One region of the Burkholderia metallica genome, then DNA from elsewhere that is predicted to be linked to it. Evidence: predicted binding sites of a transcription regulator. Region 1 holds the regulator's gene; the other holds the start of a gene.

What was found. Region 1 encodes FliA, which starts transcription of late flagellar genes. Its sites were predicted from a motif close to CTAAAGTTTNNNNNNNNNNNGCCGNTA; they were not measured.
Region 2: the regulator FliA is predicted to act here: its motif matches at 3,653-3,679, upstream of flgM (flagellar biosynthesis anti-sigma factor FlgM).

Annotation. Positions count from the first base shown of each region.
Region 1 covers NZ_CP013401.1:224,985-230,905, forward strand. Annotated here, with positions in the region: gene flhA (flagellar biosynthesis protein FlhA) at 1-930, shown strand, start outside; gene flhF (flagellar biosynthesis protein FlhF) at 927-2,681, shown strand; gene WJ16_RS00960 (P-loop NTPase family protein) at 2,674-3,492, shown strand; gene WJ16_RS00965 (RNA polymerase sigma factor FliA) at 3,516-4,250, shown strand; S-adenosyl-L-homocysteine riboswitch at 4,330-4,444, shown strand; gene ahcY (adenosylhomocysteinase) at 4,477-5,895, shown strand.
Region 2 covers NZ_CP013401.1:3,394,270-3,400,190, forward strand. Annotated here, with positions in the region: gene flgE (flagellar hook protein FlgE) at 1-347, opposite strand, end outside; gene WJ16_RS15340 (flagellar hook assembly protein FlgD) at 381-1,127, opposite strand; gene flgC (flagellar basal body rod protein FlgC) at 1,192-1,617, opposite strand; gene WJ16_RS15350 (flagellar basal body rod protein FlgB) at 1,659-2,147, opposite strand; gene flgA (flagellar basal body P-ring formation chaperone FlgA) at 2,352-3,590, shown strand; gene flgM (flagellar biosynthesis anti-sigma factor FlgM) at 3,709-4,038, shown strand; gene WJ16_RS15365 (flagella synthesis protein FlgN) at 4,108-4,548, shown strand; gene WJ16_RS15370 (M24 family metallopeptidase) at 4,843-5,921, opposite strand, start outside.

The sequences.
Region 1 (5,921 bases):
CGCATCAAGAGCATCCGCAAGAAATTCGCGCAGGAAATCGGCTTCCTGCCGCCGGTGATCCATATCCGCGACAACCTCGAACTGCGGCCGAACGCGTACCGGATCGCGCTGAAGGGCGTCGAGATCGGCGTCGGCGAAGTGTTCCCCGGCCAGTGGCTCGCGATCAACCCCGGCCAGGTGACGGCCGCGCTGCCGGGCGCCGCCACGCAGGACCCGGCGTTCGGGCTGCCGGCCGTGTGGATCGACGTCGCGATGCGCGAGCAGGCGCAGGTGTACGGGTACACGGTGGTCGACGCGAGCACGGTCGTCGCGACGCACCTGAACCATCTGGTCGTCCAGCACGCGGCCGAGCTGCTCGGCCGCCAGGAAGTGCAGGCGCTCGTCGAGCGCACCGGCAAGGATGCGCCGTCGCTCGTCGAGGACCTCGTGCCGAAGACGATCTCGCTGACGACGCTGCAGAAGGTGCTGCAGAACCTGCTCGAGGAAGGCGTGCCGATCCGCGACATGCGCACGATCCTCGAGGCCGTGTCCGAGCATGCGGGCCGCGGCGACGCGTTCGAGATCACGGCCGCGGTGCGTCTCGCGCTCGGCCGCGCGATCACGCAGCAGTGGTATCCGGGCGCCGGCGAAATGCAGGTGATGGGCCTCGACTCGAATCTGGAGCGCGTGCTGTCGCAGGCGCTCGCCACCGGCGCGAACCCGGGCCTCGAACCCGGCCTCGCGCACAACCTTCTGACCGGCACGCAACAGGCGATGCTGCGTCAACAGAATCTCGGGCTGCCGCCCGTGCTGCTCGTGCAGCACGCGCTGCGCGCGATGCTCGCGCGTTTCCTGCGCCGCAGCCTGCCGCAATTGAAAGTGCTGTCGTATGCCGAAGTGCCGGACACACGCACGATCAAGGTCGTTAACGTCATCGGGGGTTCCGCTTGAACATTCGCAAATTCACCGGCGCAACGAGCCGCGACGCACTTCGTCTCGTGCGCGAGGCGCTCGGCGCCGACGCGGTCGTGCTGTCGAACCGCACGCTCGATGACGGCAGCGTGGAAATCGTCGCACTCGCCGATTCGGACCTGGCCGCCGTGACGCCGCCGGCCGCGGCGCGCCCGCGCATCGCCGCGTCGCGCGCGCCGGAATCCGTGCCGGCCGCCGCGGTGCCGGGCATCGTCGCGCGCCCGGGTGCGACGCCGGCCCGCCCGGTGGTCGCCAATCCGTATGCGGCAGGCGAAGGCGGGTTGCCGGACGTGTTCTCGTCGGTATTCGGCGCCAGCGCCGATGCGCACGATGCGCACGACCCGGTCGCGCCGCCTTCGATCGACGCGGCGGCGCCCGCGGACATGCCGTCGGTCGCCGCGCCTGCCGCCGGTGCGCCGGCCGCGACCTCCGAACCCGCGCCGTGGCTGGTCGAGCACGCGAAGCGCCTGACGCACCAGCGCGACGCGCTGATTGCCCGGGCGCACGCGGCGCCCGCCGTGCCGCAGGCGAGCGCGCCGGCCGCGCCGGCCGCCGCGAGCGCGACGCCGCCCGACTGGGCACGCGACATCGTGCGCGACGCCGAGCGCCGGATGCCGGCCGCGGCCGTGCGCACGCCCGACCCGGGTGCGACGCACGCCGCGAAGGCGGCCGAACGCACGCGCCTGTCCGCCGATGCGGCCGCCGCGGTCGCCGATGCGGTGAAGTCGCGCATCGAGCGGATCGTCAACGATACGGTGATGCAGGAGCTGGGCGAGTTGCGCGGGATGATGGAAGCGCAGTTCGACAACCTGATGTGGCACGACCGCCAGCGTCGCAGCGCCGTGCATGGCGCGCTGACGAAGCACCTGTTCGCCGCCGGCTTCTCCGCGCAGCTCGTGCGGATGCTGGTCGACAACCTGCCGGCGGGCGACGGCGCGCAGACCTTCGAGCAGGCCGTCGACTGGGCGCAGTCGGTGCTCGCGTCGAACCTGCCGGTGCTCGACAGCGAGGACGCGCTGATGGAGCGCGGCGGCGTGTTCGCGCTGATGGGGCCGACCGGCGTCGGCAAGACCACCACCACCGCGAAGCTGGCCGCACGCTGCGTGATGCGCTTCGGCGCGAGCAAGGTCGCGCTGCTGACCACCGACAGCTACCGGATCGGCGGCCACGAACAACTGCGCATCTTCGGCAAGATCCTCGGCGTGCCCGTGCACGCGGTGAAGGACGCGGGCGATCTCGCGCTCGCTCTGTCCGAGCTGCGCAACAAGCACATCGTGCTGATCGACACGATCGGCATGAGCCAGCGCGACCGCGCGGTGTCCGACCAGATCGCGATGCTGCACGGCGCGAACGCGCCGGTGCAGCGCCTGCTGCTGCTGAACGCAACGAGCCACGGCGACACGCTCAACGAAGTCGTGCAGGCGTATCGCAGCGCGGGCGAGCATCCGGACCTCGCCGGCTGCATTCTCACGAAGCTCGACGAGGCGACCCACCTCGGCGGCGTGCTCGACACGGTGATCCGCTACAAGCTGCCGGTCCACTACGTGTCGACCGGCCAGAAGGTGCCGGAGAACCTGTACGTCGCATCGACCCGTTTCCTGCTGAAGAGCGCGTTCTGTGTACCGCGCGACGGCTCGCCCTTCGTGCCGCAAGACGACGACATGCCGACGCTGCTTTCCGCACTGACCGCACGTTCCACCGCCGAGCTGCACGAGGTGCGATTTGGATAAACGAACCATCGACCAGGCCGAAGGGCTGCGGCGCCTGCTGGCCGGGCGCGCGTCGCGCATCGTCGCGGTGACGGGCGGGCCGGCGAGTGTCGGCTGCACGTCCACCGTCGTGAACCTGGCGGCGGCGCTCGCGTCGCTCGGCAAGGACGTGCTCGTCGTCGACGAGCGCGCCGACGTGCATTCGGCCAGCGCGACGCTCGCGGGCGCATGGCTGCGCGACGGCGAGCGCACGCGGGTCGCGGCCGGCTTCGGCCTGTGCGCGGCCGCGCGGCTCGCGCGGGCCGGCTACACCGGCGCGCAATTGAGCGACTTCATCGACGGGCCGTCCGACATCGTGCTCGTCGACGCGCAGCTCGGCGCCGACGGATCGTTCTCGGCGCTCGCGCGCGAAGCGCACGACGTGCTGGTCGTCACGCGGGTCGCCGCGCAGGCGATCACCGAGGCGTACGCGTGCATGAAGCGGCTTCATTACGCCCATGCGGTCGCGCAGTTCCGCGTGCTGACCAATCACGTCGGCAGCCCCGCGGACGCGAAGGTCGCGTTCGACAATCTCGCGGGCGTCGCGAGCCGCTACCTGGCGGTATCGATCGCCGATGCGGGCTGCGTGAGCGCCGATCCGCTCGTCGAACATGCGCGCGAGCTGATGCGTGCCGCGGTCGACGCGTTCCCGTCGTCGGCCGCCGCGCGCGACTACCGGCAGATTGCCGCCGACCTGCTGTACTGGCCGATGCGCCCGCGCTCGGGCGCGGGCCGCGCCGTGCACGCGGGCGGCAAGCCGTCGTATGAGGCGGGCGCGGCACACGCCGCGTGAGCGCCATCGGAAGGAGAGGGGCCATGATGTACAACGCTCAAGGAAAGATGTCCCAGGCCGACGTGCTCGCGCAATATGCGCCGCTCGTACGGCGCCTGGGGCTGCAGCTCGTCGCGAAGATGCCGGCGAGCGTCGACCTCGACGATCTGATCCAGGCCGGCATGATCGGCCTGATGGACGCGGCCGGCCGCTACAAGGAGGACCAGGGCGCGCAGTTCGAGACCTACGCGACGCAGCGCATCCGCGGCGCGATGCTCGACGAGCTGCGCAGCAACGACTGGCTGCCGCGCAGCCTGCGCAAGACGTCGCGCGAAGTCGAGCACGCGGTGCACCAGATCGAACAGCATCTGGGCCGCTCGGCAACCGAGACCGAGATCGCGCAGCACCTGAACATGCCGCTCGACGAGTATCAGGGGATGCTGCAGGACCTGCACGGCAGCCAGCTCATCTACTACGAGGATTTCGACCGCGCGGCCGACGACGAGCCGTTTCTCGACCGCTACCGTGTCGATCACGCCGATCCGCTGTCGGCGCTGCTCGACGAGCACCTGCGCGAAGCGCTCGTCGAGGCGATCGAGCGGCTGCCGGAGCGCGAGAAGCTGCTGATGTCGCTGTACTACGAACGGGGTCTGAATCTGCGCGAGATCGGCGCGGTGCTCGAAGTGAGCGAGTCGCGCGTGTGCCAGCTGCACAGCCAGGCCGTCGCGCGCCTGCGCGCGCGGCTGCGCGAACAGGCGTGGGTCGGCGCGGAGTCCTGACCCTTTCTTGACGCCCGCGCGCGCCGCTGCCGCGCGGCGCATGCGCATTTCGCGCGCCGATTTGCTACAATCCCCTCCGTTTTCCGAGGAGCGTTGCGACGGACCTCCTGTGTCCGCCAGGCTCGGAAGGCTTCACCAAGCAGTCGTGCGGCACAACCGCGCCGGCTCCGCTTCCTGAACGGCGCTCACGTCACCAATCTAGAAACTTTTTAGAAAGGAGGGCGTGATGAACGCCATTATCGATTCCAAGGCTTCCCAGGATTACGTCGTCGCCGACATGGCGCTGGCCGGCTGGGGCCGCAAGGAACTGAACATCGCCGAGACCGAAATGCCGGGCCTCGTGCAGATCCGCGACGAATACAAGGCGCAGCAGCCGCTGAAGGGCGCGCGCATTGCCGGCTCGCTGCACATGACGATCCAGACGGGCGTGCTGATCGAGACGCTGAAGGCGCTCGGCGCGGACGTGCGCTGGGCGTCGTGCAACATCTTCTCGACGCAGGACCACGCGGCTGCCGCGATCGTCGAAGCCGGCACGCCGGTGTTCGCGTTCAAGGGCGAATCGCTCGACGAATACTGGGAGTTCTCGCACCGCATCTTCGAATGGCCGAACGGCGAATTCGCGAACATGATCCTGGACGACGGCGGCGACGCCACGCTGCTGCTGATCCTCGGCGCGAAGGCCGAGAAGGACCGTTCGGTGATCGCGAAGCCGACCAACGAGGAAGAAGTGGCGCTGTACAAGTCGATCGCGAAGCACCTCGACGCGGACCCGACCTGGTACTCGACGCGCCTCGCGCACATCAAGGGCGTGACCGAAGAAACCACGACCGGCGTGCACCGCCTGTACCAGATGGAAAAGGACGGCCGCCTGCCGTTCCCGGCATTCAACGTGAACGATTCGGTCACGAAGTCGAAGTTCGACAACCTGTACGGCTGCCGTGAATCGCTGGTCGACGGCATCAAGCGCGCGACCGACGTGATGATCGCGGGCAAGGTCGCGGTCGTCGCGGGCTACGGCGACGTGGGCAAGGGCTGCGCGCAGTCGCTGCGCGGCCTGGGCGCGACCGTGTGGGTCACCGAAATCGACCCGATCTGCGCGCTGCAGGCGGCGATGGAAGGCTACCGCGTCGTGACGATGGAATACGCGGCCGACAAGGCCGACATCTTCGTGACGGCGACCGGCAACTACCACGTGATCAACCACGATCACATGAAGGCGATGCGCCACAACGCGATCGTCTGCAACATCGGCCACTTCGACTCGGAAATCGACGTTGCGTCGACGCGCCAGTACCAGTGGGAAAACATCAAGCCGCAGGTCGACCACATCATCTTCCCGGACGGCAAGCGCGTGATCCTGCTGGCGGAAGGCCGCCTCGTGAACCTCGGCTGCGCGACCGGCCACCCGTCGTTCGTGATGTCGAACTCGTTCGCGAACCAGACGCTCGCGCAGATCGAGCTGTTCGTGCGCGGCAGCGAGTACGAGAACAAGGTGTACGTCCTGCCGAAGCACCTCGATGAAAAGGTCGCGCGCCTGCACCTCGCGCGCATCGGCGCGAACCTGTCCGTGCTGTCGGACGAGCAGGCCGCGTACATCGGCGTGCAGAAGGACGGCCCGTTCAAGCCGAACCACTACCGCTACTGATCCGATGCGCCGCCGGCTGCCGCGGT
Region 2 (5,921 bases), 390 kb from region 1:
TCGACGATGAAGCCGTTCTTGTCGCGCTGGAACGTGCCGTCGCGCGAGTACGTCGTCACGCCGTTGTTCGACATCTGGAAGAAGCCGTTGCCGTTGATCGCGACGTCGAGCGACGAGTTCGTCGTGTTGATCGTGCCCTGGCCGAAGTTCTGCTCCACCGCGTTCAGCGCGGTGCCGATGCCGATCTGCGTGTTGGTCGACGTCGCGACCGAGTTCGCGTACATGTCGGCGAACTGCGCGGTGCTCGACTTGAAGCCGACCGTGTTCGCGTTCGCGATGTTGTTGCCGATCACGTCGAGTGCGTTCGACGCGCCCGCGAGGCCGCTCAGACCCTGTTGATAACCCATTTCGGTCTCCGTTTCGAGAATGCTCGATCAGTATCAGTTGGTGGTCGTGCCGCCGGACGAGGACGACGCGGTGTTCGGGAAAATCGACGCGACCTGGGTCAGCCCCACCGTCGTGCCGTTCGACAGCACGAGCCCCGCCGTGCCGTCGGCCTGCTTGATCACGCTCTGCACGGTCGACGCCGCGAGCGTCGTGGCCGGCTGCGGCGTGCCGTTGCTGTCGGTGTACGACGCGCTGACGGTGTACTTGCCGTCCGGCAGCGCATTGCCCGCCGCGTCGGTCGGCGTCCAGTTGAACGGCACGGTGCCGGCCGACTGCGCGCCCGCGTTGATCGTGCTCACCACGTTGCCCGCCGCGTTCTTCACGGTGATCGTCAGGTTCGACACCGAGCTCGCGAGCGACACGCCGAACGGCGACGCCGCGCCGCTCTTCACCGCGACCGCGTTGCCCGGCGCGAGCACGTTCGTGCCGATCAGCAGCGCGGCCTGCGTCTGCTGGCCGGCCGTGAGCTGCGTCGACAGCGACGTGAGCGACGTGTTCAGCTGCGCGATGCCGCTCACCGTGTTGATCTGCGCGAGCTGCGACGTCATCTGCGAGCTGTCGACCGGGCTGGTCGGGTCCTGGTTCTGCAGCTGCGTGACGAGCAGCTTCAGGAACGTCGCCTGCAGGTCGCTCGCCGACGTGCCGTTGGTCGACGACACTTTGTTGGTGTTCATCGTGTCGGTCGGCAGGTTCGACACGCTGGTGCCGTTGCCGCCGATCGTCGTGTTGGAGGAAGTCATCCTGGGTGGCCTTCTGTCGGGACTGTCGATACTGTCGGGTCTGTAACGTCGGTCGGCGCGCGGCTTACGAGCCGATCGTCAGCGTCTTGAGCATCAGCGTCTTCGCGGTGTTCAGCGTCTCGACGTTGGCCTGGTACGAACGCGACGCCGAGATCATGTTCACCATCTCCTGCACCGGGTCGACGTTCGGCATCTGCACGTAGCCGTTCGCGTCGGCGGCCGGGTTCGACGGGTCGTAGGTCGACTTCATCGGCGACGGGTCGTCCATCACCTTCGTCACACGCACGCCGCCCACGCCCTGGCCCGACGCGGTGCGCGCGCCGCCGATCGGGTCGGTCTCGAACACGACCTGCTTGGCCTTGTACGGCTTGCCGTCCGGGCCGGTCGCGCTGTCGGCGTTCGCGAGGTTCGACGCGGTGACGTTCAGGCGCTGCGACTGCGCGGACAGCGCCGAACCGGCGACGCCGAAGATGTTCATCAACGAAGGCATGGAAGCTCCTTTTGCTCGGATGCGGAGGGCGCTGCGCGCCGTCACTGGTTCGTCGTGATCGCGGCGATCATCGCCTTGATCTGCTGGGTCATCACGGTCATCCCGGTCTGGTAGTGCAGCGCGTTGTTCGCGAACTGCACGCGCTCGACGTCGAGATCGACCGTGTTGCCGTCGAGCGACGGCTGCAGCGGCATCCGGTATTGCGCACGGCCGTAGTCGTCCGACGGGCCGCCCGTCGGGATCAGCCTCGCGGTGCCGGCCATGTGGCCCGCCGCCGTCGACACCATCGACATCCCGCTCGTCACGCCGGCCGGCTGCGTCATCGGCAGTTGCCCGGCGTTGCTCGGCGCGAGGCCGCCGCCCGCCTGCTTCAGCGAACGCGCGAGCGTCGACGCGAAATCGACGTCTCGGGCCTGATAGCCGGGCGTGTCGGAGTTCGCGATGTTCGACGACAGCAGTTCCTGCCGGTAGGCGCGTACGTCCAGCGCCTGTCGGCCGAACGCGAATTCCGCATCGAGTTTGTCCAGCATGTGTGCGTCTCTCCGTATGAAGCGCTGCACGCCCCTCGCGCCGGATGGCGACCCGAGAGGCTTTTTTCCATGACAGCGATGGTAGGCGCCGGACGCAACCGGCAATCGGGCGAATAACGCGGCAAAGGCCCCCTCTATTCATCGTTTGCGCGCTGGCCCCGCTCCCTAGAATGCGAAGCGGAACAACGGATCGGGGATACGGCGATGACGGGCAGCGCACTTCGCGAAAGGCACGGGCGGCGCACGCACGTCCGGCGCGCGCTTGCGCTCGCCGCGGCGCTGTGGATCGCCGCGCCGGCCGCGCACGCGGACGACGGGATGATCGTGATTCCGGGCCGCGGCGAGACGGCCGAAACCGCGCTCGCGCACGCCAGTGCGGCGAGCGGCGGGCAGTTCGGCGGGAATGCGGCGACGGCGGCGGGTTCGGGCCCGGCGCCGGACGCGGCCCGCGCGCCGAGCGGCACGGGCGCCGCCGCCGGCGTGTCCGGCGCCGGCTACGCGGCGCAACCGGCCGGCACGATGGTCGTGACGACCGTCCCGCCGCCCGCGCCCGCCCCGGCCCCTGCGCGTCGCCCCGTCTACGCAGCCGCCCGCATGAACGCCGGCACCGGCTACGGCACGCCGCGCGCCGCCGATCCGGGCGCGATCGCGACGGTCGTCGCCGGCACGGCCGACCCCGCGTCGAATTCCGCACGGCCGGCCCCGCAGCCGGCCGTCGCCGCGCGCGTGGCCGCGGCCCGCGTGGCGTCGGCCGCGCCGGCGCCGCGCGCGGTGCCGGCTTCCGCCAACGCGGCCCCGGCCCAACCCGCGACGCCGCCCGGCCAGCAGGACCCCGAGACGATCCGCCGCGCGGCCCTCGCGTTCCTGCAGCAGCAGATCGCGGGCCTGCCGGGCAAGACCACCGCGACGGTCACGACCGCGTTTCCGCGCGGGCTCGTCAGTTGCACGACGCTCGAACCGTTCCTGCCGACCGGCGCGCGCCTGTGGGGCCGCACGACGGTCGGCGTGCGCTGCGCCGGCGAGCGGCCGTGGACCGTCTACCTGCAGGCGAAAGTCGCCGTGCAGGCCACCTACTACGTCGCCGCGCGCCAGATCGCGCCCGGCGAGCCGCTGTCCGCGGCCGACCTGGTCGCCCGCGACGGCGACCTGACCGTGCTGCCGCTCGCGGTGATCACCGATCCGGCGCAGGCGATCGGCGCGACCGCGCTCGCGCGCATCTCGGCCGGGCTGCCGCTGCGGCAGGACATGCTGAAGAGCGCGGCGTCGGTGTCGGCCGGCCAGACGGTGCGGGTCGTCGCGGCCGGGCCCGGCTTCACGATTTCGGCCGAGGGCAGCGCGCTCGCGAATGCGGCGCCCGGCCAGTCGGTGCGGGTGCGGATGGCGGCGGGCCAGATCGTCACGGCGATCGTCAAGGACGCCGGCACCGTGGAAATTCCACTGTAGGGACGGACCGCGCCGCAAGAATGTAAAGAATTGTTTATTCGGAGCATTTCGGGCTCGCGATGCTAAAGTTCGGGCCGACCCGGCCGTTATCTGGGTCAAACCGAACAGGAAACCCATCGTGAAGATCGATTCCACTCCGAACCCGAGCCCCCTGGCGCCGACCGGCAACGGCGCGACCCGTGCGCAATCCGGCGCGGCCTCGTCCTCGTCCGCGCAGGCGGCCGACGCGGAGTCGACCGGCGGCGACACGAGCGTGAACCTGTCGGGTCTGTCCGGCCAGTTGCGTTCGGTGTCCGCGTCCGGCAACGGCGATATCGACACGGGCCTCGTCCAGTCGATCAAGGACGCGCTGAACAACGGCACGTTGACGATCGATGCGAACAAGATCGCCGACGGCGTATTGAATACCGCCCGCGAGCTGCTGCAACAGCAGCGCCCGGGCAGCTGAAGCCGGCCCTGCCGGTCTCCCCCCGGTTTGCCGGCGCGCCTGACGCGCCGGCGCGACGAGCATGACGCGATGAGAGAAGAGCTGCTGGCCACGGTCAACGACGAACACGCGACGGTCGAAGCGTTCGCGTCCCTGCTCGCCTACGAGGAAAAGGCGCTGACGATGGCGCAGCCGCTCGAGATGCTGCCCGGCATCGTCGAAAAGAAAAGCGAACTGATCGACCGGCTCGCGCAGCTCGAACGCACGCGCGACACGCAGCTTGGCGCACTCGGCTTTCCGGCCGGCAAGAAGGGAATGGACCAGGCCGCCGAGCGCGATGCGCGCCTCGCCGGCCGCTGGCAGTTGCTGCAGCAGTCCGCCGAACGCGCACGCCAGGCCAATGCGAACAACGGGATGCTGATCCGGATCCGGATGGACTACAACGAGCGCGCGCTCGCGGTGCTGCGCTCGGCGCCCGCGCCAGCCGGCGTCTACGGCCCCGACGGGCGCGTGTCGGCGCTCACGCGCTGACCCACTGATTGATCGGCGGCCGCACCGCCGCCATACTTCCCGCCTCTCGCCGCCGTCCGCGGCGTCCCACGCTTCGACAGACCGGGCCCGAGCCCGGCACGTACCATCCCCTCCGATACACGGCCGCGCAGCCGCGCCGCCGTCCCGTCACAACAATCAGAAGAGGGCTGCCGGCGCGCTTCGTGTTCTGGGACACGCTGCACCCGACCACGCGTACGCACGCGTGGCTCGCCGAGCGGATCGCGCCGTTCGTGCGCGCGCGCCTGCTGGACTGAGCTGCGCGGGCGGCGGTGCTTACAGCAGCGGACACGCGGTGACCTGCGTGCCGCGCGCCGCGCACAGCCGCTCGTAGTCGCGCAGGTACACGCGCTCGCCGTCGTCCAGCAGGTCGAGATCGATCAGGTCCCAGTCGTAGCCGACCGTCACGATGTTCTCGAACGACACGGTATCCGGCTGCGCGTCGTCGCGGTGGATGATCACGATGTTCTCGATCCGCACGCCGCCCTTGCCCGCCAGGTAGATGCCCGGCTCGACCGAAATCACCGCATTCGGCACGAGCCCGTATTGCGCGCCCGGCGCGAACCGCACGCCGCCCTCGTGCACGTGAATCCCGACGCCGTGCCCGGTGCCGTGGCCGAAATCGTGGCCGTGGTCGCGGCAGACCTGCCGCACGAGCGCATCGACGTCGCCGCCCTTTGCCGTGCTCGGGAAACGCGTGACGAGCCCCTTGATGCAAGCTTTCAGCGCGACCGTGTAGATCTCGCGCTGCCACGGCTGCGCGACCGTCTCCGGCCGGGTCCGGCGCAGCACCACGCGCGTGCAGTCCGTCGCGAAGCCGGCTTCGTAATACGCGCCGCTGTCGAGCAGCACGAGTTCGCCTTCCGCCAGTTCGACGTCCGCGCTCGCCGCCGTGTAATGCACGAACGCGCTGTTCGCGCCGTTCGCCGCGATCGACGGAAACGTCAGCGCCACCGCCGAGCGCGCGCCGTACGCGTCGTTGATCGTGCGCGCCAGGTCGTATTCGGTATGGCGCACACCCGGCTCGCCGGTCTTCGCCCAGCGCATCGTCTCGGCGATCGCCGCGGAGCTGCGCGCGAACGCGTCGCGGAACCGGTCGAGCACGGCCGGCGTCTTCGCGGCCCGCATCGCTTCGACCGGGTTGAAGTCGGCATGCCGCGCGTGCGGCCACACGCGCTTCACCGCATCGACGAGCGCGCAGTTCACCGATTCGAAGCCGTAGCACACGTGCTCGACCGCGAACGTCGCGAGAAAGCGCTCGAGCGCCGCGACGTCGCGCCGGATCACGTGCAGCGCCGGATACGACGCGAGCGACACGTCGCAGCGGTCGCAGCCTTCCGGCAGGAACAACGCCA